2 regions of the Pseudomonas sp. 05N431 genome follow, and region 2 is predicted to be linked to the other one. Evidence: predicted binding sites of a transcription regulator. Region 2 holds the regulator's gene; the other holds the start of a gene.
What was found. The regulator FliA, encoded in region 2, starts transcription of late flagellar genes. The targets are predictions, from matches to a motif close to CTAAAGTTTNNNNNNNNNNNGCCGNTAA.

Region 1: AC1DIG_RS15760 (chemotaxis protein CheW) is a predicted target of FliA. The motif match lies at 6,125-6,152, and genes of this name have one in related genera.

What each region holds. Positions count from the first base shown of each region.
Region 1 is NZ_JBFTMN010000008.1:82,180-98,041, forward strand. Features, by position in the region: gene AC1DIG_RS15735 (multidrug efflux RND transporter permease subunit) at 1-2,023, opposite strand, end outside; gene AC1DIG_RS15740 (efflux RND transporter periplasmic adaptor subunit) at 2,020-3,189, opposite strand; gene AC1DIG_RS15745 (hypothetical protein) at 3,401-3,646, shown strand; gene AC1DIG_RS15750 (YkgJ family cysteine cluster protein) at 3,670-4,419, opposite strand; gene AC1DIG_RS15755 (GNAT family N-acetyltransferase) at 4,673-5,155, opposite strand; gene AC1DIG_RS15760 (chemotaxis protein CheW) at 5,159-6,061, opposite strand; gene norR (nitric oxide reductase transcriptional regulator NorR) at 6,328-7,884, opposite strand; gene hmpA (NO-inducible flavohemoprotein) at 8,043-9,224, shown strand; gene AC1DIG_RS15775 (disulfide bond formation protein B) at 9,511-10,020, shown strand; gene cyoA (ubiquinol oxidase subunit II) at 10,836-11,786, shown strand; gene cyoB (cytochrome o ubiquinol oxidase subunit I) at 11,790-13,820, shown strand; gene AC1DIG_RS15790 (cytochrome o ubiquinol oxidase subunit III) at 13,824-14,450, shown strand; gene cyoD (cytochrome o ubiquinol oxidase subunit IV) at 14,451-14,789, shown strand; gene cyoE (heme o synthase) at 14,801-15,688, shown strand.
Region 2 is NZ_JBFTMN010000009.1:409,689-423,359, forward strand. Features, by position in the region: gene AC1DIG_RS18435 (CheW domain-containing protein) at 1-543, opposite strand, end outside; gene AC1DIG_RS18440 (ParA family protein) at 577-1,365, opposite strand; gene motD (flagellar motor protein MotD) at 1,416-2,303, opposite strand; gene AC1DIG_RS18450 (flagellar motor protein) at 2,319-3,059, opposite strand; gene AC1DIG_RS18455 (protein-glutamate methylesterase/protein-glutamine glutaminase) at 3,059-4,186, opposite strand; gene AC1DIG_RS18460 (chemotaxis protein CheA) at 4,236-6,467, opposite strand; gene AC1DIG_RS18465 (protein phosphatase CheZ) at 6,521-7,309, opposite strand; gene AC1DIG_RS18470 (chemotaxis response regulator CheY) at 7,340-7,711, opposite strand; gene fliA (RNA polymerase sigma factor FliA) at 7,878-8,618, opposite strand; gene fleN (flagellar synthesis regulator FleN) at 8,615-9,445, opposite strand; gene flhF (flagellar biosynthesis protein FlhF) at 9,560-10,891, opposite strand; gene flhA (flagellar biosynthesis protein FlhA) at 10,903-13,032, opposite strand; gene AC1DIG_RS18495 (DUF3077 domain-containing protein) at 13,461-13,671, shown strand, end outside.

The DNA of each region.
Region 1 (15,862 bases), on a different contig from region 2:
GACCGTCGTTGCTCTTGAGCACGTATTGATACTGTGCGCGGCTGGGGCCGGAGCTGAGGTTGATGTCTTGCCCGGCGCGCAGGTACAGCACAATGCCCGGGACCTTCATCAGTTGCGGACGAATCCGGTCGATGAACGCGCTGGCGGACACATCGCGATCGCCGCGTTTTTTCAAGGAGATCCAGAAGCGCCCGTTGGCGATGGTCTGGTTGCTGCCGGACACGCCCACCGAATGGGAGAAGGTTTGCACCGCAGGGTCGGCGGCGACGATGTCTGCCAGGGCCTGGTGCTTTTTCACCATCTCCGGAAACGACACGTCGGCGGCGGCTTCGGTGGTGCCGAGGATAAAACCGGTGTCCTGTATCGGGAAGAAACCTTTGGGGATAAACACGTAGCCGGCAACCGCCATGCACAGCGTCAGACTGAAGATCCCCAGCATCAGTTTCTGATGCGCCAGGGCCCGGCGCAGTGCGCGTTCATACAGTGCGAGCAGGCGTTCACCGAAACCGGGTTTGGCGTGGGCGTCGTGTACCGGAGCGCGCATGAACAGGGCGGCCATGGTCGGTGCCAGGGTCAACGACACCACCACCGAAATCATGATGGTCGAGGTGGCGGTCAGGGCGAACTCCTTGAACAACCGGCCGACCACCCCACCCATGAACAACAGCGGAATGAACGCCGCGACCAGCGAGAAGCTGATCGAGACCACGGTAAAGCCGATCTCGCCAGCGCCCTTGATCGCCGCTTCGCGCATGCCGTCGCCGGCCTCCAGGTGGCGGTGAATGTTCTCCACCACCACAATCGCATCGTCGACCACAAACCCTACGGAAATGACGATCGCCACCAGGGTCAGGTTGTTCAGGCTGAAGCCCATGATGTACATCAGCGCGATACTGGCGATCAGCGAGACCCCGAGCACGCTGGAAACGATCAGCGTCGCCGACCACTGGCGCAGGAACAGCGCCATCACCGCGACCACCAGCAGGACCGCGATCAGCAGGGTGACTTCCACTTCGTGCAGCGAGGCGCGGATGGTCTGGGTCCGGTCGATCAGCACGTTGACCTGAATCGACGCCGGAAGCATCGCTTGCAGGCCCGGCAACGCGGCTTGAATCCGGTCCACGGTGTCGACGATGTTCGCACCCGGTTGCCGCAGGATCACCAGGTTGACCCCCGGCCGATCGCCGGACCAGGCCTGGACGTAGGCGTCTTCCGAGCCACTGACCACGGTGGCGATGTCCCGGAGCTGGACCGGTGCGCCGTTCTTGTAGGAGACGATCAGTTGACCGTACTCGTCGGGATGGAACAGCTGATCGTTGGTCGACAGCGTGGAAATGCTCGACTCGCCATACAGCGCACCCTTGGCCAGGTTGAGACTGGTTTTCTGAATGGCCAGGCGCACATCGGCCAGGGTCAGGCCGATGGCGGCGAGTTTGTCGGCCGAGGCCTGGACCCGAATGGCCGGGCGTTGCTGGCCGGTGATGTAGATCTGGCCGACGCCGTCGATCTGGCTCAATTGCCGCGCCAGCAGGGTTTCGGCGTAGTCGCTGAGTTCGGTGCCGGGCATTTGCGTCGAGCTGACGCTGAGGATCAGCACCGGGCTGTCGGATGGGTTGACCTTGCGCCAGGTCGGCAGCGTCGGCATGTCCTTGGGCAGTTTGCCGGCGGCGGTGTTGATTGCGGCCTGAACTTCCTGGGCGGCAGTGTCGATGCTTTTGTTGAGGGTGAATTGCAGGGTCAGGTTGGTCGAACCCAAGGCACTGCTGGAGGTCATCTGGGTCATGCCGGGGATGGCGCTGAATTGCACCTCCAACGGTGTCGCCACCGACGAGGCCATGGTGTCGGGGCTGGCGCCGGGCAACTGCGCGGCGACTTGAATGGTCGGGAACTCGGCTTCCGGCAAAGGGGCGATGGGCAGGCGCGGGAAGGCGATCAAGCCCAGCAGCACCAGGGCGAAGGTCAGCAGTGCCGTGGCGACCGGATGGTCGATGCACCAGGCCGAAATGCCGCCATGGACCTTCATGGCTGTGGCTCCGCCGCAGTGCTTTGCGTGAGCGCTGGCGGCTCGCCGAGAATCTGCACGCTGGCCCCTGGCTTGAGCCGCGACTGACCATCGCTGACCAGCACATCACCGGCCTGTACCCCTGTGATGATGTTCAGCCCGCTGTCCTGATAGACCATTTGCACCGGAACGGATTCGACCTTGTCGCCGTTGACCCGGTAAACGAAATGCTGATCCAGCCCGCGCTGGACCACGGACGGCGGCACCACCAGCGCATGCTTGTCGAGGGCGGTCTGGATCTTGAGCGTCACCAGTTGCCCCGGCCAGAGCTTTTGCCCGGCGTTGCTGAATTCGGCCTTGGCGCGAATGGTCCCGGTGTTGGCATTGATCTGGTTATCGATGAGCGTCAGGTGGCCTTCGCCGAGCAAGTCGCCGGTCTGGCCATTGGTGTCGGCGCCGAGGTAGGCATTCACGTCAGCCGGCGGGGTTGCACTGATCAGCCGTTGCAGCGTCGGCAGCATTTGCTGCGGCAGGGAAAACTCGACGGCAATCGGGTCGATCTGGGTGACCGAGAACAATCCTTGGGTATCGCTCATGCGCAGGAAGTTACCTTCATCCACGGTGCGAATACCGACGCGGCCCGTCACCGGCGAGCGAATCTGTGTGTAGGAGAGCTGCACCTGCGCCGCATCGATGGCCGCCTGATTGCCCTGTGCCGTGGCTTTCAACTGATTGACCAGGGCTTGTTGCTGGTCGTAGGTCTGCTTGGAGACGCCGTCATCGACGCTGAGCAATTTGTAGCGTTTGAGATTGACCTCGGCGACCTGCAACTGCGCCTGGTTTTCGCCCAATTGCGCACGGGCCTGATCGAGGCTGGCGCGGATCGAGCGATCATCGATGGTCGCCAGCAGGTCACCGGCCTTCACCAACTGACCCTCCTTGACCAGCAGCCGGGTGAGGATGCCGTCGATCTGCGGACGAATAACCACGCTGTGCAATGACAGCACCGAGCCAATCCCGCTGACATAGCGCGGCACGTCGCGTTCGACGACGCTGACCACCCGCACCGGAATCGCGGTGGGGGCCGAGAGTTTGCTCGTCGCCGGTTTGATCGCAACGCCAATGGCCACGGCAGTGACCGTCACCAGCAGCGCGGCGATCAGCAGTTTTTTTCCTGAAATGGGCATGAGCATTGAACGCCGGGGCAAAAAGACGGGAAATAATGGCCTAGTTATAGTCCTTCGTTGCGGTCAGCAAGGTGACGGCTAACTGACAGGGCTGTCAGCAAAGGCGACCATTCATACGTCGGGAGGTTAAAGATCATGGGCGCGCAGGTATACTGCCGGCCTTTCGCGGCCCACCCATCGGGCCCGACTCACTGTAACACCCGGAGCATTCATGACTTCCCCGATACAAGCGCCTGCTGCTGACGAACAGGCTGACCTGCCAGACAGCGTCGACTCCAGCGCCGACAGCGAAACCAAAGCGGCGATCCCGGCCTTCAAGTTCCCGTTCAAGCCGGGCGAGTTGGCCTCCGCCAAAAACGCCAGTCAGCCGTGGTACAAGAACGGCGCCAAGAATGGCCACACCAAGGTCCCGGGCGCAGCGCCTCCTGGCACCCGTCGCTCGATGGGCAAGCGCTGAGTCGTCCCTCTCAGTTATAAATCTCAGGCCGCACGCAACGAGATAAACGCATAGTTCAGCGGCTCTGCCGTGACCACGTGTGCACCGGCGGCCTGCACTTGCTCAGCAATGTCGTTGCCCGACACATGGAACAGCCATTCACCGGCCGAACCTGGCAACGGCGCTGCCTGAACCTGATCAATTGCCGAGGCAAACGCCGCCATGTCCGGCAGGTAGGCGGTAAACCCGTCACCCTTGAGCGCCGTGGTACGAATTCCCAAGCGTTCGCAAATCGCTTCCTTGGCCTGGACATCGTCGCGGTCTGCCTGACGCGAGCGCTGGATCAGGTCCACCAACGCCTGATCAACCAACTGACCGCCGACGATCAAGTCGGGGCCTTGTTCCCACGATTCGGGCGGGCAGTCTTTGGCCGCTGGCGTCAGGGGAATGTGTGGATTGATTTCCATCGGGTAGATCCGGCACACCAGCGGCCGGCGCTCGTAGATGCGGCAGAGGTTGTCTTCGTCAAGATTCCGGCAGGGACCGGCGTTGTACGCGGCGAAGGTGATCGCTACATGGGCCTGGGTCGCGCCGCTGGGCACCACCACGGAACGGCGTTCGGCGTGCTCGCGTTGCAAGGCTGGAAGGCCCAGGCCATTGCCGAGAAAACCCTCCACCAGCACGATCACGGCCCCGCCGTCAGCCGCCCACATCCGGGCCTCGTCGAGGGTCAGGGGCACATGGTGGTCGCTGCAGCATTTACCACAACCTACGCAGGAAAACGTCGTATTCATTAGGCGACCGGTCACATTCCAGAGGCGTCAGCGATGGCGGAAAACCACCGCGAGGGAGGGTGCCAAAGCAAGTTGTGCGCCAGTCATTGGCTTTGGGCGTGTGTTGGTCAAGGGCTGGTTATGCATGATGGTTTGATGTTGCTAGTGCGGGCCTCATCGCGAGCAAGCTCGCTCCCACAGTGGTTTTCGTCGTACACAGAATTTGTGTTCAATGAGATTAAATGTGGGAGCGAGCTTGCTCGCGATAGCGGTCTTAATCTGGAACCAGTTCCCGGCGGACGACACGCATTCCAGCGCTTTCATACAGCCGCCGGGCGCGCTGGTTGTCTTCCAGTACCTTCAGATCGACAAACCCTTCGCGCCGCTGTTGAAACACCCTGAAGGCATGCAACAGCAACGCCCGTCCCAAGCCCTGGCCCTGAGCCCGTGGATGCACCACCAGGTTCTTGATATAGGCGCTGGTCCAGCACTGGGCCACGCCGATAATGCCGTGGGCATCCGAGGCGATGAAACACAGCGCCGGGTCATATTCGGCATCGCTTTCAAAGCGCTCGCGCCACACCTCAAGTGACGGTACTCGACCGCCGCCGTGCTGATAACCCTGTTCCATCAAACCGTGAACCGCTTCGGCCAGTTCGGGGCGGTACTCGCTCAGCACAATGCCAGGAGGCCAGGCAATGGCGGGCAACACCCCGGCGAGGTCGCGCCGCAGCAGCAGGCAATACTCTTCAGCCAAGGCTCAATGACCTTGCTGCGCGACGGCTTTTGCGGCCGTGATCAGGCATTTGGTCAGCTCTGGCGAAGAGAACTTGGTCAGCACCGCGTTCGCCCCGGCCAGACGGGCTTTTTCGCTGTTCATCGCACTGTCCAGCGAGGTGTGCAGCAGGATATAGAGGTGGGAAAAGTCCGGGGTCTCACGCAGGGTTCGGGTGAACGCGTAACCGTCCATCTCGGACATTTCGATGTCCGAGACAATCAGATTGATCTGCTGCGCGGTGCCTTGCAGGTCCAGCAGGCAGTCGATGGCTTCCTTGGCGCTGCGTGCGGTGTGGCATTGCAGGCCGAGGTTGCGCAGCGTGTGTACCGATTGTTGCAGCGCCACCTGGCTGTCATCGACCACCAGAATGCGGGCGTTGCCCAGCACTTCGGCGTCTTCCATGCTCAGCTCGGTCGGGGCCATTTCGATCTGCGCCGGGGCGATGCCGTGGATGACTTTCTCGATGTCGAGCACCTGCACCAGCGTGCCGTCGACCGAGGTCACACCGGTGATGTACGCGCGCACGCCGCCAGATCCGTAAGGTGGTGGGCGGATGTCGGTGGTCAGGCAATGGACGATCTTGCTCACCGCCTGAACGTGCAGGCCCTGTTTGGAACGGCTGACGTCGGTCACGATCAGGCAGCCACCGTCCGGGTCTTCCAACGGCCGCTCACCGATCGCCCGGCTCAGGTCGATGACCGACAGCGAGGTGCCGCGCAGGGTGGCGATGCCTTTGACGTGCGGGTGCGACTCCGGCAGCTTGGTCAGGGGCGGGCAGGGGATGATTTCACTGACTTTCAGCAGGTTGATCGCCATCAGCTTGCCGCTGCGCAAGGTAAAGAGCAGAAGCGAAAGTGAATCTGCGCGGGCTTTGTTGGAGGACATAAAAACCTTCTGTGGAAAAGGTGACGGGCGATTGTGGGATCGCCAGCAACTATTGATATCGGGTTATCGACGTAAGCGGGGCAGGCTTTAGGGATTTCCCTGTCTATTAACCCATCATCGAACCCTGTGGCGAGGGGGCTTGCCCCCGTTGGAGCGCGAAGCGGTCCGCGCTTTATTCCTGATAAAACTTCATGGCTGATGTCACGACCGCTTCGCGGCCGAACGGGGGCAAGCCCCCTCGCCACAATGACGGGGGTGATTCGGGGTTACTTCATGCCCAACCGCTTGGCCATCCGCCCAAGGTTCGCCCGGTCCAAGCCTAGCTCACGGGCGGCGCTGGCCCAGTTGTTTTGGTGGCGCTCAAGACAAGCGGTGATCAACTGGCGTTGATAGTTTTCGGTGGCCTGGCGCAGGTCGCCGAACACTTCAACGGTGGGCGCCGGTTCAGTGCTGGCTGGCGCCGGGGGCGTTTCGAGGGGCGTGTGGGGCAAGTCCAGGTCCGCCGCGCTCAAGCTGAGAATCTTTGGCCGTTCCCGCGAGTTGCCCAGCGCTTTCAATGCACTGCGACCAATCAAGTGCTCCAGTTCGCGGACGTTGCCCGGCCAGCTGTAGGCCAGCAATGCCGCTTGCGCATCGCTGGTCAGGCGCAGGCTGTTGAGGCCCATCCGCGAGCGGTTCTGTTCAAGAAAGTAACCGCTGAGCAACAACACATCGCGACCGCGATCGCGCAGCGCCGGCACCAGCAGCGGGTAGACGCTAAGGCGATGGTAGAAGTCGGCGCGGTAGCGGCCGCTGCGCACTTCTTCGGCGAGGTCACGGTTGGTCGCGGCAATCAGACGCACGTCGACCTGATGTTCCTTGTCCGAACCCAGGCGTTGCAACTGGCCGCTTTGCAGCACACGGAGCAATTTGGCCTGCACCGCCAGCGACAACTCGCCCACTTCATCGAGAAACAGCGTGCCGCCATTGGCCAGTTCGAATTTTCCACGCCGGTCGTTCAGCGCCCCGGTGAAGGCGCCGCGTACATGGCCGAACAACTCGCTTTCCACCAAGGTGTCAGGCAGCGCGGCGCAGTTGAGGCTGATGATCGGTTTGTCGGCGCGCGGTGAAGCGGCGTGTATCGCCTGGGCCACCAGCTCTTTGCCGACCCCGGTTTCACCGGTGATCAGTACCGTCAGGTCGCTGCCGCCGACCAGATTGATCTCTTCCACCAAACGCTTGTGCGCCTTGCTCTGGCCGATCATTTCGCGGCTCTGCTGACCGCTGGCCTGACGATAGACCTCGGCGCGCTGGTGTTCGTCTTCCGCACGATTGGCCAGTCGCTCGATACGCTCGGCGGCGTTGACCGTGGCGGCGGCGAGGCTGGCAAAGGCTTGCAAGGCGTCGAGTTCGATCGGTTCGAAGCGCTCCGGGTCCAGCGCGTCGAGGGTCAGCAAGCCCCACGGACGCTCGTCGATAAACAGCGGGCAGCCCATGCAGTCGTGGACTTCCAGGTGATCGCCGTGGCCGTCGACCAAACCGTCATAAGGGTCGGGCAGGGTGCTGTCGCTGGGAAAACGCGTCGGTTCCGAGCGGCTGAGCAGCGCTTCAAAGCGCGGGTGTTCGCTGACCTTGAAGCGCCGGCCGAGGGTGTCGGTGCTCAGGCCATCCACCGCCAGCGGCACCAGCCATTCGCCGTCGAGCCGCAGCAGGGCGGCGGCATCGCAGGGGAGCAGGGCGCGCATGGCTTCGAGCAGGCGGCGGTAACGCTCGCCTTCGGGCAATTCGCGGGAAAGGTCGGAGACCAGTGGCAGCAACGCGGTGAGCAAGGGTTTTGCAGTCATATTGACTCCATGTAGTCGAGGTGACTATAAATCCGCTTGTGTCGTTATGACTACATGTTTGTTAAGTAATTGATTTGTATGGATTTAATTGTTGGCACAGAAACTGATATGTCATGGGTAGAAAACTATAAACCCAGTCGTTCAGGAGTATCCCCTTAATGCTTAGCGCTCAAGACCGTGCCATCGTCAAATCCACCGTACCGCTGCTGGAAAGCGGCGGCGAAGCCCTGATCACTCACTTCTACCGCATGATGCTCTCCGAGTACCCAGAGGTTCGTCCGCTGTTCAACCAGGCGCACCAGGCCAGCGGCGACCAGCCACGGGCGTTGGCTCGCGGGGTGTTGATGTATGCGCGGCACATCGATCAGCTCGACCAGTTGGGCGATCTGGTGGCGAAGATCATCAACAAGCACGTTGCCCTGCAAATCCTGCCGGAGCATTACCCGATTGTCGGCACCTGCCTGCTGCGGGCGATTTCCGAAGTGCTCGGTGACGAGATCGCCACGCCAGAAGTGATGAGCGCCTGGGGCGCTGCCTACAACCAACTGGCCGACATCCTGATCGGTGCCGAAACCGCGATCTACGACCAGAAAGCCGCAGCGGTCGGCGGCTGGCGCGGGGCGCGGGAATTCAAACTGGCCAAGCGTGCGGAAGAGAGCGCGGAAATCACCTCGTTCTACTTTGAACCAGCAGACAAGGGACCGATCCTCGCGGCAGAACCGGGTCAGTATATCGGCATGAAACTGATCCTCGACGGCGAAGAAATCCGCCGCAACTACTCGCTGTCGTCCCTGGGCGACAACGGTCAGTACCGGATCAGCGTCAAGCGCGAAGAGGGCGGTCGTGCCTCGAATTACCTGCATGACCAGCTCCACGTCGGCGCGAGCATCCTGCTGTTTCCGCCAGCGGGCGAGTTCACCCTGACCGCCAGCGACAAGCCGCTGGTGCTGATCAGCGGCGGTGTCGGCATCACGCCAACCCTGCCGATGCTGGAAGCGGCGCTGGCCACCGAGCGTCCGGTGCACTTTATTCACTGTGCGCGTAACGGTGGCGTGCATGCCTTCCGCGACTGGATCGACGGCCTGGCCGAGCGTCACCCGCAACTCAAGCGTTTCTACTGCTACGCCGAAGATGACGGTGTCAGCCCGGCGGCGGACAAGGTCGGGCTGTTGAGTCAGGAGCAGTTGGCGGACTGGTTGCCGCAAGAGCGCGACCTGGACGCTTACTTCCTCGGCCCGAAAGGCTTCATGGCCGCGATCAAGCGCCACCTCAAGGCCTTGGGTGTGCCAGAGAAGCAGAGCCGCTACGAGTTCTTCGGCCCGGCGGCTGCGCTGGAATAAGCGTACTAAGGCGACTCGGGGGACCGAGTCGCCTTCATCGCGAGCAAGCTCGCTCCCACATTGGAACTGCGACGTACGCAAGATGTGTGTTCGCATCGGCCCAGTGTGGGAGCGAGCTTGCTCGCGATGGCCGCACCGCGGTCCTGACTTGTAAAAACGCTCGAAAGTTAATCCCTTCTTAACCCGCTTAACGTCTATTCCCCCCATCCACCGGCAAGCGCCGGCTCTCAAAGGTCAGAGCCAGCGTGTAGACTTGCGGGCAATAGATAGTCAGAAGGGAAACGCGATGAACGAGGAAATGATGCGGTTGGGCCGTGAGCGGCGCTTCCTGGTGTTGCTGGGCATCATCTGCCTGGCGCTGATCGGTGGCGCGCTGTACATGCAAGTGGTGCTGGGCGAGGCGCCGTGCCCGCTGTGCATCCTGCAACGCTATGCGCTGTTGCTGATTGCGATCAGTGCCTTTATCGGTGCCGCCATGCGCACCCGTCGCAGCATCACCGTGTTTGAAGGGCTGGTGGTGATCTTCGCCCTCGCTGGCGCTGCAGCGGCCGGGCATCACGTCTATACGCAGTTTTACCCGGCGGTCAGTTGCGGCATCGATGTGCTGCAACCGATTGTCGACGGCTTGCCGCTGGCGAAGATCTTCCCACTGGGTTTCCAGGTCGACGGCTTCTGCGAGACGCCGTACCCGCCGATCCTCGGCCTGTCGCTGGCACAGTGGGCGCTGGTGGCCTTCGTGTTGACCGTCGTGCTGGTGCCGCTGCTCATTTCGCGTAACCGCAAACACCTGAACTGAGGCTTCTCGCCACAGCCACAGGCCTTGAATAAAGCGCCCCGGACCTCGAAAAGAGGCCGGGGCGCTTTGCGTTTCAGCGGGTCTGTCAAAGGATCGTGACGTGCGGCAAAGAAGGGTGTGACACGTGTGCGACATGTTGTCACAGCCGAGGTGTCGCAACTCATTTCAAAGTCGATTGTCGTCGCTGAAATTGACAGGGAATTTACCTTGCTGACGGGCCTTTCCGGAAGCCGGCAAATGCGTTGCAGCAGGCAGTTTTAACAGGCTCGGACGAATGGCCAAAGGCCTTGTGACAAGGGGGCTTGCGCGAGGTCAGCGATGCTTCGAGAGGGGCTGAAGCTGTCTGAACTGTGGACAGTAGCGCTGGTTTTTTGAGGGTTGTTGTTGAGAATCTGTCTCGATATCGTGGATAATCTTTGCAGATTTCGTTAATGATTGTTGCGGTATCCGATAAAAATTATTTCGAGTTGAGACATGGTTTATACAACGTTACATATCTACAATCGCCCGCACTGAAATTCCGGGGCGGCACTCTCCTTGGCACAAGGGGTGGTCGTGGGGCTGTAACGGGCTTCATTCGACGCCAGGTGTCGGCGCCTTTCAACTATCCGCACCAAATGGAATTGGTCTGTAACAAGGCCTTTGACCACGAATTCGAATAAGAACTCACCGCTAGCCCAGGATGTGTCGACCAGCGTTTAGCGCGCGACGGGCAAGCCCTTATTCAATCCAAGAAAAATGCCAACCCTTGGCAGGGTGAAGTGTTGGCGATCAAAACCCAACTGCATTGCGCAAGCTGCTTTAGAGGTCGTGAGATGAGTAAAAACAGGTACCCCAGACTACTAGGCTTATTGCCGCTGCTCGGCACGCTGTTGCTGGGAGGCTGCAACATGACCCTGCTCGATCCCAAGGGCCAGGTCGGCCTGGACGAGCGCAACCTGATCATCACCGCAACGCTGCTGATGCTGTTGGTCGTGGTTCCGGTCATCGTCATGACCTTCCTGTTCGCCTGGAAATACCGCGCTTCCAACAAGGACGCCGTCTACACCCCGAAATGGTCGCACTCCACCAAGATCGAAATCGCGGTGTGGGCTGTTCCAGTCCTGATCATCATTGCCCTGGGTTACGTCACCTACAAGTCGACCCACGCGCTGGACCCTTACCGTCCGCTGGAATCCGACGTCAAGCCGATCACCATTCAAGTGGTCGCGATGGACTGGAAGTGGCTGTTCATCTACCCGGAACAAGGCATCGCCACCGTCAACAAGATGGTGTTCCCGGCCAACACGCCAGTTAATTTCAAGATCACCTCCGACACCGTGATGAACTCGTTCTTCATTCCGGGCCTGGGCGGTCAGATCTACGCGATGGCGGGCATGGAGACCAAGTTGCACCTGATCGCCAATCAGAACGCCGAGTTTGACGGTATCTCCGCCAACTACAGCGGTGCTGGCTTCACTGGCATGAAATTCAAAGCAATCTCCACCTCTCAGGCAGATTTCGATGCCTGGGTCAGTGATGTCAAGAAAGCACCTAAACAGCTTGAAAAAGCTGAATACGAAGCCCTTTCCAAACCAAGCCAGAACAACCCGGTTGAACTCTACTCCTCGTACGCGCCGAACCTGTTCCAGACCATCATCGACAAGTATGAAGGCATGAAACCGGGCAAGCCGATGCACCACGAGAAGAAAGAACACGAAGTGGCCGGCGCCGGTATGGAAGGGATGGACATGAGTTCGCATTCAGCTGCCGGGGCAGAGGAGTAAACGATGTTTGGTAAATTAAGTTGGGAAGCGATCCCGTTCCACGAGCCGATCGTGATGGTGACCATCGCCATGATCGCGCTCGGCGGTCTGGCGGTATTTGCTGCAATCACCTACTTCAAGAAGTGGACCTATTTGTGGACCGAGTGGCTGACGTCGGTCGACCACAAGAAAATCGGCGTGATGTACATCATCGTTGCCATGATCATGCTGCTGCGTGGTTTTGCCGACGCCGTGATGATGCGTTCCCAGCTGGCCCTGGCCACTGAGGGTTCGCCTGGCTACCTGCCACCTGAACACTATGACCAGATCTTCACCGCTCACGGTGTGATCATGATCATCTTCATGGCGATGCCATTCTTCACCGGCCTGATGAACCTTGCAGTGCCGCTGCAGATCGGCGCGCGTGACGTTGCCTACCCGTTCCTGAACTCCCTGAGCTTCTGGCTGCTGGTATCCGGCGTGGTACTGGTGAACGTGTCCCTGGGTGTCGGCGAATTCGCCCGTACCGGTTGGGTTGCGTATCCACCGCTGTCGGAACTGGGCTACAGCCCGGGCGTGGGTGTGGACTACTACATCTGGGCGCTACAGCTATCAGGTCTGGGGACGACGCTAACGGGGGTCAACTTCCTGGCCACCGTGCTGAAAATGCGTACCCCGGGCATGAAAATGATGGACATGCCGATCTTCACCTGGACCTGCACCTGGGCCAACGTACTGATCGTCGCTTCCTTCCCGATCCTGACCGCTACCCTGGCATTGCTGACGCTTGACCGTTACATGGATTTCCACATTTTCACCAATGAACTTGGTGGCAATCCAATGATGTACGTCAACCTGTTCTGGGCCTGGGGTCACCCCGAGGTTTACATCCTGATTCTGCCGGCGTTCGGGATCTTCTCCGAAGTCATCTCGACCTTCTCCGGCAAGAAACTGTTCGGCCACCACTCGATGATCTACGCCAGCGGCGCGATCTCGATCCTTGGCTTCATGGTTTGGCTGCACCACTTCTTCACCATGGGTTCGGGTGCCAACGTCAACGCCTTCTTCGGCCTGGCGACGATGCTGATTTCGATCCCGACCGGGGTGAAGCTGTTCAACTGGCTGTTCACCATCTACCAGGGCCGTCTGCGTTTCACCAGCCAGGTGCTGTGGACCCTGGGCTTCATGGTGACCTTCGCCATCGGCGGCATGACCGGCGTACTGCTGGCCATTCCGGGTGCTGACTTCGTACTGCACAACAGCCTGTTCGTGATCGCGCACTTCCACAACGTGATCATCGGCGGCGCCGTGTTTGGCTACATCGCTGGCTTCGGCTTCTACTTCCCTAAAGCGTTCGGCTTCAAGCTGCACGAAGGTTGGGGCAAGGCAGCGTTCTGGTTCTGGATCTCGGGCTTCTTCGTCGCGTTCATGCCGCTCTATGTACTGGGCTTCATGGGCATGACCCGTCGTCTGAACGCCACCACCAACCCTGAGTGGACGCCATACCTGCACGTTGCAATGGTGGGTGCGGTACTGATCGCCTTCGGTATTGCCTGCCAGTTGATCCAGCTCTACGTGAGTATCCGTGATCGCAAGCTGCCACAGAACATGTGCGAAGCCGGCGACCCGTGGAATGCCCACACGCTGGAATGGTCGACCTCGTCGCCACCACCGTTCTACAACTTCGCTGTACTGCCGAAAGCCGACGGTATCGACCCGTTCACCGAAGCCAAGGAAAACGGTACTGCGTACCAGGCTCCGGCCAAGTACGAGCCGATCCACATGCCAAACAACACCGCGACCGGCCTGGTCATGGGTGCTCTGTTGACCGTGTTCGGTTTCGCGATGATCTGGCACATCTGGTGGATGGCCATCTTTGGCCTGGCTGGCACCGTGATCTATTTCGTGATCCACGCTGCCCGTGATGATCAAGGCTACATGGTGCCGGTCGATGTGATCGAGCGCATTGAAGCCGAGCAGCACAAGCGTCTGGTTGCGGCCAAAGCGATTCCGGCCACCGCCACCCGTGTTGAAACCTCGTTGGAACAGGCTTAAACCATGTCGAACTTAGTGACCAATGTTGGACACGCCCATGGTCATGACCATGGGCACGATGACCATCACCACGACTCGGGCGAGATGACCGTATTCGGTTTCTGGCTCTACCTGATGACCGACTGCATTCTGTTTGCGTCGATCTTCGCGGTGTACGCGGTACTGGTAAACAACGTAGCCGGTGGCCCGTCGGGCCACGACATCTTCGAGCTGCCCTACGTGCTGGGCGAAACCGCCTGCCTGTTGCTCAGCTCGATCACCTACGGCTTCGCCATGCTGGCGTTGTTCAAAGGCAAGAAGACTCAGGTGCTGGGCTGGTTGGCCATCACCTTCCTGTTCGGCCTGGGCTTCATCGGCATGGAGATCAACGAGTTCCATACGCTGATCTCCGAAGGCTTCGGTCCGAACCGTAGCGGCTTCCTGTCCGGGTTCTTCACCCTGGTCGGCACCCACGGTCTGCACGTGACCAGCGGTCTGATCTGGATGGCGATCATGATGTATCAGGTCCAGAAGAATGGCCTGACGGCGACCAACAAGACCCGTCTGAGCTGCCTGAGCCTGTTCTGGCACTTCCTGGACGTAGTGTGGATCTGCGTATTCACCGTTGTTTACCTGATGGGGACTCTGTAAATGGCTAACGCAGCTCACTCACACGATAGTCACGACGCCAGCCACGGCAGCGTCAAGTCCTACGCTATCGGCTTCATCCTGTCGGTGATCCTGACCATCATTCCTTTCGGCCTGGTGATGTACCCATCCCTGCCGAAAGCCATGACCCTGGCGATCGTACTGGCCTTCGCAGTGATCCAGGTGCTGGTGCACCTGGTCTACTTCCTCCACCTGGACCGCTCCGCCGCCCAGCGTAACAACGTGATTGCGTTTGTTTTCGCCGCGCTGGTTATCGTCCTGTTGGTCGGTCTGTCGCTGTGGATCATGTACAGCATCCATTCCGTCATGATGGCGCACTGAGGAAAGTCCGGATGTCCTTAAAGCACTTTATCCAAATCACCAAACCGGGGATCATTTTCGGTAACGTGCTTTCTGTGGCAGGCGGGTTTTTCCTGGCCTCGAAAGGGCATGTCGATCTGGCCATTTTCCTGGCTGCGATGATCGGCACGTCCCTGGTGGTCGCGTCGGGTTGCGTGTTCAACAACTGCATCGACCGTGACATCGACCTGAAGATGGAACGCACCAAGAACCGTGTGCTGGTGCAGGGCCTGATCTCCCTGAAACTGGCACTGGTTTACGCGACCGTCCTGGGTGTCGCCGGCGTGGCCTTGCTGTATCGCGTGGCCAACCCGTTGGCGGCGTTGTTCGCGGTGATCGGCTTTGTCATCTATGTCGGTTTCTACAGCCTGTACCTCAAGCGCAAGTCGGTTCACGGCACGCTGGTGGGCAGTCTGTCGGGGGCGATGCCGCCGGTGATTGGCTATGTCGCGGTGAGCAATAGCTTCGACATGGCGGCGCTGACGCTGCTGGTGATGTTCAGTTTGTGGCAGATGCCGCATTCCTACGCGATCGCGATCTTTCGCTTCAATGATTACCTGGCGGCATCGATTCCGGTGTTGCCGGTGAAGCGTGGGATTCAGGTGGCGAAGAAGCACATCCTGCTGTACATCCTGGCGTTCCTGGTGGCGACCTTGATGCTGACGTTCAGCGGTTACGCCGGCATGAGTTATCTCGCGGTTGCGGCGGCCATGGGCATGTACTGGTTGTACATGGCCTGGACGGGCTACAAGGCGGTGGATGACACGGTTTGGGCACGTAAGCTGTTTGTGTTTTCGATTTTCACCATCACGGCGTTGAGCGTGATGATGTCGCTGGACTTCAAGGTGCCGACCGAGTTGTTGCTGACTTACGCGCCTTAAGGTTTTGCGGTTGTACAAAAGCCCCGCCTTCGAAAGAAGTGCGGGGCTTTTTATTGCCATGAATTCGCTGGCCTGACACCCCCCCGTAGGAGCTGCCGAAGGCTGCGATCTTTTGATCCTGGCGGCCTGACAGCCGGCCTATCTTTCGCAGATGTACACCAAATCAAAACTGTG
Region 2 (13,671 bases):
TGGCAGAATCCCAAGGAACCATTCCGGCTGACCGAACAACGGTGTCAGCTCATGACCGGCCAACGAGTAAATCGAACCGAGGCACACCAGCGGCACGGCCAGGGTCAAACCGGCGACGTCGAACAACAGGCATTCAAATGGTTCGGCAGCCCAGCTTGGCCGATCATCGCCGACCACCGGCGGTGGCGTGTTACTCGGCGGCAGATGGACTTCAACCACCGGCTCGACCAGCGCTTTGAGCAAGGGAGCGACCGTTGAAACCGGCGCCAGAATCGGTGCCGGCGCTTCCAGTACCGGCACTACAACGGGAGGTGCAACCGCTGGCTTTTGTGCATCGCGAGCCTGCTCTTCGAGCACCGCAGCCTGGAACTCGTCCAGTGCGCCTTGCGCCTCAATGGCTTCGACGACCTCGACGACTTCTACAGCCTCGGGTAAGACCTCGACTTCTGCCGGCCATTCCTCGGTCGCGTCTTGTAACAACGCATCCAGATAGGACTGCAACGCCAGTTGTGGTCTGCTGGTAATTTTTACTGGCCGGTTCATTGGCACCCCACCCCGGCAAAGAAAAGATTCACCTCAAGCCACCTGCGGAACAAGTTGCTGCGCCAGCAAATGCTTGAGCAGTGCGCGGTACGCCAGCACACCACGGCTCTTGCCGTCGAACTGCGAAGGGGTCAGGCCGGCACGGCTGGCATCACGCAGTCGGGTATCGACCGGGATGTAGCCTTGCCAGATTTCTTCCGGGTACATGTCGCGCAGCACCCGCAAGGTTCCCAGCGAGGCTTGGGTGCGACGGTCGAACAGGGTCGGCACGATGCTGAACGGCAGCGCTTGCTTACGCGAACGGTTGATCATCGCCAAGGTGTTGACCATGCGCTCCAGACCTTTCACTGCCAGGTGCTCAGTCTGCACCGGGATCACCAACTGCTGGCTGGCCGCCAAGGCATTGACCATCAGCACACCGAGCAACGGCGGGCTGTCGATCAACGCGTAATCGAAGTCCTGCCACAATTGCGCCAGGCTCTTGGCGATCACCAGGCCCAGGCCACTCTGCCCCGGCGACTGGCGCTCGAGGGTGGCGAGCGCAGTGCTCGACGGCAACAGGGAAATACGTTCATCGCTGGTCGGCAGCAACAACTGCCCGGGCAAGCCTTGCGGCACGCTGCCCTTGTGCAGAAACAGGTCGTAGCTGCTGTGTTCCAGGCTGTCGGGGTCGTAGCCGAAGTAGCTGGTCATGGAGCCGTGCGGATCGAGATCGACCACAACCACGCGCTTGCCCGCCTCAGCCAGCAATCCGGCTAAAGCGATGGAGGAAGTGGTTTTACCGACACCACCCTTTTGATTGGCAACTGCCCAGACTCTCATTCAGATTGTTCCTCCCGGTCGAATCAATACAACCGAGAAATAGCTCAACGTTATAAGCCGGGTGACGGAGAATTGACGGCACTCGCGCGTCCCGGCGACTTGACAGTCGTCGGTGCAGTTTGTGTGCCAGCACGCTTCAATGCGGCGTCCGGTTTTGCATTAGCCGTTCCGGTACCGGTCAGGCTGCGGCGTACATCGAGATTGCGCGACACCACCAACACCACTCGCCGGTTACGCGCACGCCCTTCGGCGGTCGCGTTATTGGCCACTGGCTGGAATTCGCCGTAACCCACCGAAGCCAGACGCCCGGGGTTGACACCTTGCATGGCAAGCATGCGCACGATGCTCGCCGAGCGGGCCGAGGACAGCTCCCAGTTGGTCGGGTACTGCGCGGTACGGATCGGTTGATCGTCGGTGAAACCTTCAACGTGAATCGGGTTGTCGAACGGCTTCAGAATGGCCGCAACCTTGTCGATGATGTTGAACGCGATATCGCTGGGCATGGCATCGCCGCTGCCGAACAGCAGGCTCGAATTGAGTTCGATCTCGACCCACAACTCGTTGCCACGCACGGTCATCTGATTGGAGCTGATCAAATCGCCAAAGGCGGCACTGATGTCATCGGCAATGCTCTTGAGCGGGTCCTTGCTGGCCTGGGCGATACCGGCGTCGATCTGCTCGCTGTCCTTGACCAGCGGTTTGGCCGGGGTGACCGTCTTCGGACGTTCGTCACCGATGGGGATCGGCTTGAGGGCACGGTCAGAGTTGGTAAAGACCCCGACCAGTGCTTCGGAAATTTCCTTGTACTTGCCTTCGTTGATCGAAGAGATGGAGTACATCACCACGAAAAAGGCGAACAGCAGTGTGATGAAGTCCGCGTAAGACACCAGCCAGCGCTCGTGGTTGACGTGTTCATCGTGCTGACGGCGACGAGCCATAGTCCATTACCTCCATCAGTCCATGAAGCCCTGAAGCTTCAACTCGATGGAGCGAGGGTTTTCACCTTCGGCGATCGACAGAATGCCTTCCAGCAACATTTCGCGATAACGCGACTGCCGCAACGCGATGGACTTGAGCTTGCTGGCAATCGGCAACAGCACCAGGTTGGCGCTGGCCACGCCGTAGATGGTCGCGACGAAGGCCACAGCAATGCCGCTGCCCAACTGCGACGGATCACCCAGATTGCCCATGACGTGAATCAGACCCATGACCGCACCGATGATCCCGATGGTCGGCGCATAGCCGCCCATGCTTTCAAAAACTTTGGCGGCTTCGATGTCACGGCTTTCCTGGGTGTAGAAATCCACCTCCAGGATGCTGCGAATTGACTCGGGCTCAGCGCCGTCAACCAGCAATTGCAAGCCTTTGCGTGAATAGCTGTCAGGTTCGCTATCCGCTACCCCTTCAAGCCCGAGCAAACCTTCCTTGCGCGCGGTGAGGCTCCAGTTGACCACGCGGTCGATGCCACCGGCCAAGTCGACGCGAGGCGGAAAAAGGATCCAGCGAAGAATCTGCATGGCGCGCTTGAAGGCACTCATCGGCGACTGCAACAACGCGGCGCCAATGGTCCCGCCGAGCACGATCAACGCCGCCGGACCGTTGGCCAAGGCACCGAGATGACCACCCTCAAGGTAGTTGCCACCAATAATGGCGATGAACGCCATGATGATCCCGATGAGGCTTAAAACATCCATCAGATGCACGCCTCGGCCAGGTGCTTGCCGATATCGTCGAGGCCGTAGATCGCGTCAGCCAGATCGGCTTTGACGATCGCCATCGGCATCCCGTAGATCACGCAACTGGCTTCATCCTGGGCCCAGACCGCGCTGCCGCCCTGCTTGAGCAGACGCGCGCCTTCGCGACCGTCGGCGCCCATGCCGGTAAGGACCACCGCCAGAACTTTGTCGCCGTAGGACTTGGCCGCCGAACCGAAGGTGATGTCCACGCACGGTTTGTAGTTCAGACGCTCGTCGCCCGGGAGGATTTTCACCGCGCCACGGCCGTCGATCATCATTTGCTTGCCACCCGGTGCCAGCAACGCCAGGCCAGGACGCAGGATGTCGCCATCCTCGGCTTCCTTGACGCTGATCCGGCAGAGCTTGTCCAAACGCTCGGCGAAAGCCTTGGTGAAGGCCGCCGGCATGTGCTGGATCAGCACGATCGGCGCCGGGAAGTTTGCCGGCAGCTGTGTCAGCACCCGCTGCAATGCAACCGGGCCGCCGGTTGAGGTACCAATGGCAACCAGTTTGTAGGCTTTGCGTTTCGGTGCCGGCGACGAGGTGCTGGCAACCGGCGCACGCGCAGGAATCGGCGCCGGAGCCGGACGCGCAGGTGCACTGCTGCCGAAACTCGAAGGGGCCGGTGTCGGTGCCGGTGCTGGCGCGGCCGCTGGAGCCGGGGCGCTGTAGGCGCTGAAACGACGGTTACTGCGCGAAATGCTGTGAACCTTTTCGCACAGCAGTTGCTTGACCTTCTCGGGGTTGCGCGAGATGTCTTCGAAATTCTTCGGCAGGAAATCCACCGCGCCAGCGTCCAGTGCATCGAGAGTGACCCGAGCGCCTTCGTGTGTCAGCGAGGAGAACATCAAAACCGGGGTAGGACAGCGCTGCATGATGTGCCGCACCGCCGTGATGCCATCCATCATCGGCATCTCGTAGTCCATGGTGATCACGTCTGGCTTGAGGGCCAAGGCCTGATCGATCGCCTCTTTACCGTTGGTCGCCGTACCGACGACCTGGATACTCGGATCCGCTGAAAGAATTTCCGAGACGCGGCGGCGGAAAAAACCAGAATCATCCACCACCAGGACTTTGACTGCCATAAACACTCCGTTAGACGGAGCGAGGCTCAGTCGCCCCGCTCCACCAGAATCAAATACGCCGTGCGGCGTAACGCTTGAGCATGCTCGGAACATCGAGAATCAAGGCGATGCGGCCGTCACCGGTAATGGTGGCGCCGGACATGCCCGGGGTTCCCTGAAGCATTTTGCCCAATGGCTTGATGACCACTTCTTCCTGGCCCACCAGTTGATCGACGACGAAGCCGATCCGCTGAGTGCCCACCGAAAGGATCACCACATGGCCTTCACGCTGCTCTTCGTGAGCGGCGGAGCTGACCAGCCAGCGTTTGAGGTAGAACAATGGCAGCGCCTTGTCCCGCACGATCACCACTTCCTGACCGTCGACCACGTTGGTGCGCGACAGGTCGAGATGGAAAATTTCGTTGACGTTGACCAGCGGGAAAGCAAAGGCCTGGTTGCCGAGCATGACCATCAGCGTCGGCATGATCGCCAGGGTCAACGGGACCTTGATGACGATCTTCGAGCCCTTGCCCTTGGTCGAGTAGATATTGATGGTGCCGTTGAGCTGGGCGATCTTGGTTTTCACCACATCCATGCCCACGCCACGACCGGACACGTCGGAGATCTCGGTTTTGGTCGAGAAACCCGGCGCGAAAATCAGGTTGAAGCAGTCGGACTCGCTGAGACGGTCGGCCGCATCCTTGTCCATCAAGCCTTTCTTTACGGCAATACCGCGCAAAACATCAGCGTCCATGCCCTTGCCGTCATCAGAGATGGACAGCAGGATGTGATCGCCTTCCTGTTCCGCGGACAGAATCACTTTGCCGCTGCGAGGCTTGCCCATCGCCTCACGATCGGCCGGTTCTTCGATACCGTGGTCGACCGAGTTACGCACCAAGTGGACCAACGGGTCGGCCAGGGCCTCGACGAGGTTCTTGTCGAGGTCGGTTTCTTCACCGACCAGCTCCAGATTGATCTCTTTCTTCAACTGGCGCGCAAGGTCGCGAACCAGGCGCGGGAAGCGCCCGAAGACTTTCTTGATCGGCTGCATCCGGGTCTTCATCACCGCGGTCTGCAAGTCGGCCGTGACCACGTCGAGGTTCGACACGGCCTTGGACATGGCTTCGTCGCCGCTGTTGAGGCCCAGACGGACCAAGCGGTTACGTACCAGTACCAGCTCGCCGACCATGTTCATGATTTCGTCGAGACGCGCGGTATCCACACGTACGGTGGTCTCGGCTTCACTGGCCGGTTTTTCCGGTGGCGGTGAGGCTGGTGCGCGAGCTGGGGCCGGTGCAGCAGCAGGTTTGGGCGCTTCGGCTTTTGGCTCGGGCGCTTTAGCCACAGGCGCTGGCGCTGCAGCCTTGGCAACTGGCGCCGCCACCGAAGCAGCAGAACCTGTGCCGACCTCAGAGAATTTGCCTTTGCCATGCAATTCGTCGAGCAGCGATTCGAACTCGTGATCGGAGATCAGATCGCTGCCAGCGGCCGCAGCCACAGGTGCCGCAGGCGCAGGAACAGCAGCAATCGCCGATTCCAGAGCATCAACGGCGAAGTTGCCTTTGCCATGCAACTGATCGAGCAGTGCTTCGAATTCGTCGTCGGTAATGTCGGAGCTGTCGCCTGCCGCTTTCGGGGCAGCCGGTGCGGCGGGCACTGCGGCCACTGCATCAGGGGCGAACTGGCCTTTGCCGTGCAATTGGTCGAGCAACGACTCGAACTCGGCATCGGTGATTTCATCGCTGCCGGCAGCTGCTTCAGGTGCCGGGGCAACGGATGCTTCGGCCTCAGCCTTGACCGCGTTCAGCGAGTCCAGCAGCAGTTCGAATTCATTGTCGGTGATGTCGCCCGATTCGCTTTCAGCGGCAGGTGCTTGAACCACTTCAGCAACCGGCTGTGCTTCGTCGGCTGTTTGCGGCTCGGCCAGACGGGCCAGCGCCGCCAGCAGTTCCGGTGTAGCCGCAGTGATCGGTGCTCGTTCGCGGACTTCGCTAAACATGCTGTTCACCGCGTCCAGCGCTTCGAGAACCACGTCCATCAGTTCCGAGTCGACGCGACGCTCACCCTTGCGCAAGATGTCGAACACGTTCTCGGCGATGTGACAGCACTCCACCAGCTCGTTGAGCTGGAGGAAGCCGGCGCCCCCTTTTACAGTGTGAAAACCGCGAAAAATTGCATTGAGCAAGTCCGCATCATCTGGTCGGCTTTCCAGCTCGACCAGCTGTTCGGACAGTTGCTCTAGAATCTCGCCGGCCTCAACCAGGAAATCCTGAAGGATCTCTTCATCGGCGCCGAAGCTCATTAAGGGGGTGCTCCTGAGGTCTAAAAACCTAAAAAACCTAAAATGCTAAAACTCTAAAATCCTAGGCTGGATAACAAATCGTCCACATCGTCCTGACCGGACACAACGTCTTCTCTTTTATCGGCATGAATCTGCGGACCTTCACCCTGAGAGAGATGTTTTTGCGGATCTTTTTCAGCCAGCATCGCTTCATGGTCATGTTCGATACCCGCAAAGCGGTCTACCTGACTGGCCATGAGTACGAGCTTGAGCAGGTTGCTTTCGACTTCGGTGACCAATTGAGTCACGCGCTTGATCACCTGACCGGTCAGGTCCTGGTAATCCTGAGCCAGCAGAATATCGTTGAGGTTGCCCGAGACGACCTGGCTTTCCTCGACGCTACGCGTCAGGAAACCGTCGACACGCCGGGCCAGTTCGCGGAACTCTTCGGCACCGACTTCGCGGCGCATGAAACGCCCCCAGTCCGCGCTCAAGGCCTGGGCGTCAGTGCTCAGGCCATTGACCAGCGGAGTGCTGTTCTCGACCAGATCCATGGTCCGGTTCGCGGCCGCTTCGGTCAGCTTGACCACATAGGACAGGCGCTCGGTGGCATCCGTGATCTGAGAGACTTCCTCGGCTTGCGGCATGTGCGGGTCAATCTGAAAATTGACGATCGCGCTGTGCAGCTCGCGAGTGAGCTTGCCCACCTCCTGGTACAGGCCGCGGTCACGGGTCTGATTGAGCTCATGGATCAGTTGCACAGCGTCACCGAACCTGCCCTTTTCAAGGCTTTCGACCAGTTCGTGAGCGTGTTTTTTCAGGGTCGATTCGAAATCGCCCTGTGAAGATTCTCTTTGCTCCATAGCTCCCCCGTGGCGCAGTGGCTCAGCACATCAACCGATGCGTTCGAATATTTTTTCGATCTTCTCTTTCAACGCCTGGGCCGTGAAGGGTTTGACCACATAGCCGTTTACACCGGCTTGAGCGGCTTCGATGATCTGCTCGCGCTTGGCTTCGGCAGTGACCATCAGCACCGGCAGGTGCTTGAGCTTTTCATCGGCGCGCACGTGGCGCAGCAAATCGATACCGGTCATGCCAGGCATGTTCCAGTCCGTTACCAGAAAGTCGATGCTCCCGCTGTTGAGGACGGGAATGGCGGTAGTACCGTCGTCCGCCTCGACCGTGTTGGTGAACCCAAGGTCACGCAACAGGTTTTTTATGATCCGCCGCATCGTTGAGAAGTCATCAACGATGAGGATTTTCATGTTCTTGTCCAATTCGACCTCCAAGCAGTCTTAAACGCGTTCAGCACCTGAACACGCCATTCAATCAATCAGGCAGAGCACTCAACGACTGTCTGGAGCACAACGGATTGAGACCTGCAGAGCTTTACGCCTTGCCTGTTTCGTTCGCAGTGTCCCCACACTGCTGTCAGCGCGCTCGCCACTCCCCCAAACGCCCCCGCAAACGGGCCGCGCACTGGCTGTGTAACTGGCTGACCCGCGATTCACTGACTCCCAGGACCTCACCGATTTCCTTGAGATTCAGCTCTTCGTCGTAGTACAGCGCCAACACCAGTCGCTCACGCTCCGGCAAATTGGCAATCGCATCCGCCAGTGCAGCCTGGAAGCGTTCATCTTCCAGGTCGCGCGACGGTTCGAGATGAGCACTCGCGCCATCCTCGTGCAGCCCTTCATGCTCGCCGTCCTGCAACAGATCGTCGAAGCTGAACAGGCGACTGCCCAAGGTGTCGTTCAAAATCCCGTAATAATCGTCGAGACTCAATTGGAGTTCGGCCGCAACCTCGTGATCTTTAGCGTCACGCCCGGTTTTAGCTTCAATTGAGCGAATCGCGTCACTCACCATCCGGGTATTGCGGTGTACCGAGCGTGGCGCCCAGTCACCTTTGCGGACTTCATCGAGCATCGCGCCACGGATACGGATCCCTGCGTATGTCTCGAAACTCGCACCTTTGCTCGCGTCGTATTTGGTCGACACTTCAAGCAAACCGATCATGCCTGCCTGGATCAGGTCCTCGACCTGAACACTGGCCGGCAAGCGCGCCAACAGGTGATAGGCAATTCGTTTTACCAGTGGCGCGTAACGCTCGATCAGTTCGTACTGCGCGTCACGCGCCGACTTCTTGTACAGGTTGTAACCGCTGGCTGTCATAGAACCGGACCCGCAGTTTGCTGCACCAGACGCTCGACGAAAAATTCCAGGTGCCCACGCGGGTTGGCAGGCAACGGCCAGGTATCGACTTTCTGCGCGATGGCCTTGAACGCCAGTGCACATTTGGAGCGAGGAAACGCTTCATACACGGCGCGCTGCTTCTGCACGGCCTTGCGCACGCATTCGTCGTAAGGCACCGCACCGACGTATTGTAAGGCGACGTCGAGGAAGCGATCCGTGACCTTGGTCAACTTGGCGAACAGATTTCGCCCTTCCTGCGGGCTTTGCGCCATGTTGGCCAGCACTCGGAAGCGGTTCATGCCGTAATCGCGGTTGAGCAATTTGATCAGCGCGTAGGCGTCAGTGATCGAGGTCGGCTCGTCACACACCACCAGCAATACTTCCTGGGCGGCACGAACAAAACTGACGACCGACTCACCAATGCCCGCCGCCGTGTCGATCACCAATACGTCGAGGTTATCGCCAATGTCGCTGAATGCCTGAATCAGGCCAGCATGCTGGGCCGGGCTCAGATGAACCATGCTCTGGGTACCGGACGCTGCTGGAACAATGCGAATTCCGCCCGGCCCCTGAAGTAATACATCGCGCAGTTCACAGCGGCCTTCGATGACGTCGGCCAGCGTACGCTTGGGCGTGAGCCCCAGCAGGACGTCGACGTTCGCCAGCCCCAGGTCGGCATCCAGCAGCATGACGCGCCGGCCGAGCTCAGCAAGAGCCAGGGACAAGTTCACTGACACATTAGTCTTCCCGACGCCACCTTTGCCGCCGGTCACTGCGATCACCTGTACGGGATGCATGCTGCCCATGTTCGTTCTTTACCTTGTCTTGCTTAGACGCGGACTACATGACTGGCTGCGCGCTCACTTGTGAACAATGCATGGCAGGCCATCGATGTAGATACAAATCTATTCATTATTACCTCAGCCGACACGCTTGGCCGGGCTGTGGTAGAGGTCAGCGAACATATCAGCCATGGCTTCTTCGCTGGGTTCTTCCTGCATCTGCACGCTTACGGCGCGACTGACCAACTGATGCCGGCGCGGTAAATGTAGATCATCCGGGATCCGTGGCCCGTCGGTCAGATAAGCGACAGGTAATTCGTGGCTGATTGCCAGGCTCAACACCTCGCCCAGACTCGCTGTTTCATCCAGTTTAGTCAGAATGCAGCCTGCCAGCCCGCACCGCTTGTAACTGTGATAAGCGGCAGTCAGCACCTGTTTCTGGCTGGTAGTGGCCAGCACCAGATAATTCTTCGACTTGATCCCGCGACCGGCCAGGCTTTCCAGCTGCATGCGCAACGCCGGATCACTGGCCTGCAGACCTGCGGTATCGATCAACACCACACGCTTGCGCAACAGTGGATCAAGGGCTTGCGCCAGGGACTGGCCCGGATCGACGTGAGTCACCGAGACATTGAGGATACGCCCCAGGGTCTTGAGCTGTTCCTGAGCACCAATGCGGAAGCTGTCCATACTCACCAGCGCGATGTTCTGCGCACCGTACTTGAGCACGTAACGTGCGGCCAGCTTGGCCAGCGTCGTGGTTTTGCCCATGCCGGCAGGGCCGACCATGGCGATCACGCCACCCTCTTCCAGTGGTTCGATCTCGGGAGTCACGATCATCCGCGCCAGGTGCGCCAACAGCATGCGCCAGGCCTGACGGGGCTCTTCAATTTCAGTAATCAGTTCCAGCAGATCGCGCGACAGCGGACCGGACAGGCCAATACGTTGCAGGCGACGCCACAGGTTGGCTTGCTGCGGGCGACTGCCTTGCAGCTGGTTCCAGGCCAGCGAACCCAACTGCACTTCGAGCAGTTCACGCAGACCATTGAGTTCGAAACGCATCGAGTCGAACGCTCGTGGGTCAACCCCGGCAGACGGTGCAGGCGCCGGAGCAGGACGCGGCCGCTCGGCAAAGGTCGGCTCGATCAAAGGCTCCGCAGCGGTCAGCGGCAGGCCGGCGAACAGCTGGCGATTGGTGCCGACGCTCGCGTCACCCTCACCGTCGCCACGCAGGCTCAATTCAGCCTGAGCCGTGACGATCCGCGATTGGGTCTTGCGCAACTCGTCTTCGAGTTCGATATTCGGCACACGCGGGGCCAGCGCCGACAGCTTGTAATCCAGGGCAGCCGTCAGCTCGACACCACCGGCGATCCGACGATTACCGATAATGGCCGCATCAGCGCCCAGCTCATCACGAACCAGCTTCATGGCCTGACGCATATCGGCGGCGAAAAAACGCTTAACTTGCATAAACCACTACCTCAGCCGTTGGGCCCTACTGTCGCAACGATGGTCACTTGCTTGTTGTCAGGGATTTCCTGATAAGCCAACACATGCAACCCCGGCACTGCCAGACGTCCGAACCGCGAGAGCATCGCGCGTACCGGACCTGCTACCAACAGAATCACCGGTTGACCTTGCATTTCCTGACGCTGCGCGGCGTCGATCAACGAACGTTGCAGCTTCTCTGCCATGCTTGGCTCCAGCAGAACGCCCTCTTCCGAGCCTTGTCCTGCCTTCTGAAGACTATTGAGCAATATTTGTTCCAACCTTGGCTCCAAGGTGATCACAGGCAGCTCGGACTCAGTGCCTACAATGCTTTGGACGATAGCGCGCGATACGCCAACCCGCACGGCGGCCACCAAAGCGGCAGTATCTTGACTCTTGGCGGCGTTGTTCGCGATGGCCTCGGCAATACTGCGAATGTCACGAACCGGAACCTGTTCGGCCAACAAGGCTTGCAGCACTTTGAGCAGTTGCGACAGCGAAACAACGCCCGGTACCAGCTCCTCGGCCAGTTTTGGCGAGCTTTTGGCCAGCAATTGCATGAGTTGCTGAACTTCTTCGTGGCCGATCAGCTCGCTGGAGTGCTTGTACAGAATCTGGTTGAGGTGAGTTGCCACCACCGTACTGGCATCGACCACGGTGTAACCCAGGGACTGTGCCTGCGGACGCTGACTGATTTCGATCCAGACCGCCTCCAGGCCAAAGGCCGGATCTTTGGCGGTGATGCCATTGAGCGTGCCGTAGACCTGCCCGGGGTTGATCGCCAGTTCGCGATCCGGATAAATCTCGGCTTCGGCGAGGATTACCCCCATCAGGGTCAGGCGGTAGGCACTCGGCGCCAGGTCGAGGTTGTCGCGAATGTGCACGGTCGGCATCAGGAAGCCCAGATCCTGGGAAAGCTTCTTGCGCACGCCCTTGATCCGCGCCAGCAACTGACCACCCTGGTTGCGATCCACCAGCGGAATCAGCCGGTAACCAACCTCAAGGCCGATCATGTCGATCGGGGTCACATCATCCCAGCCCAGCTCTTTGGTTTCCATGGCCCGTGCCGGCGACGGCAGCAGCTCTTGCTGACGCTTGACCTCTTCCAGAGCCTGAACCTTGACGATGTTCTGCTTTTTCCAGAACAGATACGCGGCGCCCGCTGCGACGGCGGCCATGCTGAGAAAGGAAAAGTGCGGCATGCCTGGCACCAGGCCCATGACCGCCATCAAACCGGCCGCTACCGCCAGCGCCTTGGGGGACGCGAACATCTGCCGATTGATCTGCTTGCCCATGTCTTCCGAACCGGAAGCACGGGTCACCATGATCGCCGCCGCGGTGGACAACAGCAGTGATGGCAATTGCGCCACCAAACCGTCACCGATGGTCAGCAATGCGTAGACCTTGCCGGCATCGCCGAAACTCATGCCGTGCTGGAAGATCCCGACCGCCATGCCGCCAATCAGGTTGATGAACAGAATCAGCAGACCGGCGATAGCGTCACCGCGCACGAACTTGCTGGCACCGTCCATCGAACCGTAGAACTCGGCCTCCTGGGCCACCTCCATACGGCGCAGCTTGGCTGCGGGCTGGTCGATCAGCCCGGCGTTCAGGTCGGCGTCGATGGCCATCTGCTTGCCCGGCATCGCATCGAGGGTAAAACGCGCGCTGACCTCGGAAATCCGCCCGGCACCTTTGGTCACCACGACGAAGTTGATGATCATCAAAATCGCGAAAACCACGATACCGACCACGTAGTTACCGCCGATGACCACCTCACCGAAGGCCTGAATCACCTTGCCGGCGGCGGCATGGCCGTCCTGACCGTGAAGCATCACCACCCGGGTCGAGGCCACGTTCAATGCCAGTCGCAGCAACGTGGCGACCAGCAGAATGGTCGGAAACACCGCAAAATCCAGCGGCCGCAAGGCATAGACGCAGACCAGCAGCACGACAATTGACAGCGCAATGTTGAAGGTGAAAAACACGTCGAGCAGGAACGGCGGGACCGGCAACATCATCATCGCCAGCATGACCAACAGCAACAGCGGCACACCCAGATTGCCTCGACTGAGGTCTGCCAGGTTGCTGCGGGCACTGTTGATTAACTGAGAGCGATCCACCGGTATTCCCCGTTCCTTGAAGCAAACTTTTGACGCCTGAAGCAGGCGCAGGCCGGCTATTGCAAGAAGCCTTCCAACTTTTGCTGGGGTTTGAAATAGAGGGGTTTACAGGAAGATTTGTGCTGCTTGTGCGGGCCTCTTCGCGGGCAAGCCCGGCTCCCACAGTAATCGGGGCTGACCGCGAACTGAGTGTTCGGCACAGAACCTGTGGGAGCGGGCTTGCCCGCGAAGAGGCCGGAATATTCAACGCCCATCCTGAGAATGCGCCCACAAACCTGAAAAACAGCGGGAAACGTCCGACAGGCTTTCAAGGTTGCCCCTCGGAAGTGGCATCGCTAGTCTTCGGTGGTCGCTGCCAAATCAGCGACCGGGCCTGGAAACCCGGTGAGTAATCGAGGCCGCTCTAACCAGTAAACGAGAACCTCGCCATGAACAAATCTTCGCACCTCCACGATTTAAAAATCGCCGGCTTCACCCCCTTCTCCATCCACGACGATCAAGCCCTGTTCCGCGTCAACAGTGGCGTCCCTCTGCTCACTGCCTTGTCCCACGTCTCCGACCTGCTCCACCTCTCCAGGATGCTGGCCGAAGATGCAGCGATGGAGCGCAAAACCGACCGCTATGCCTGGACCTCCTACT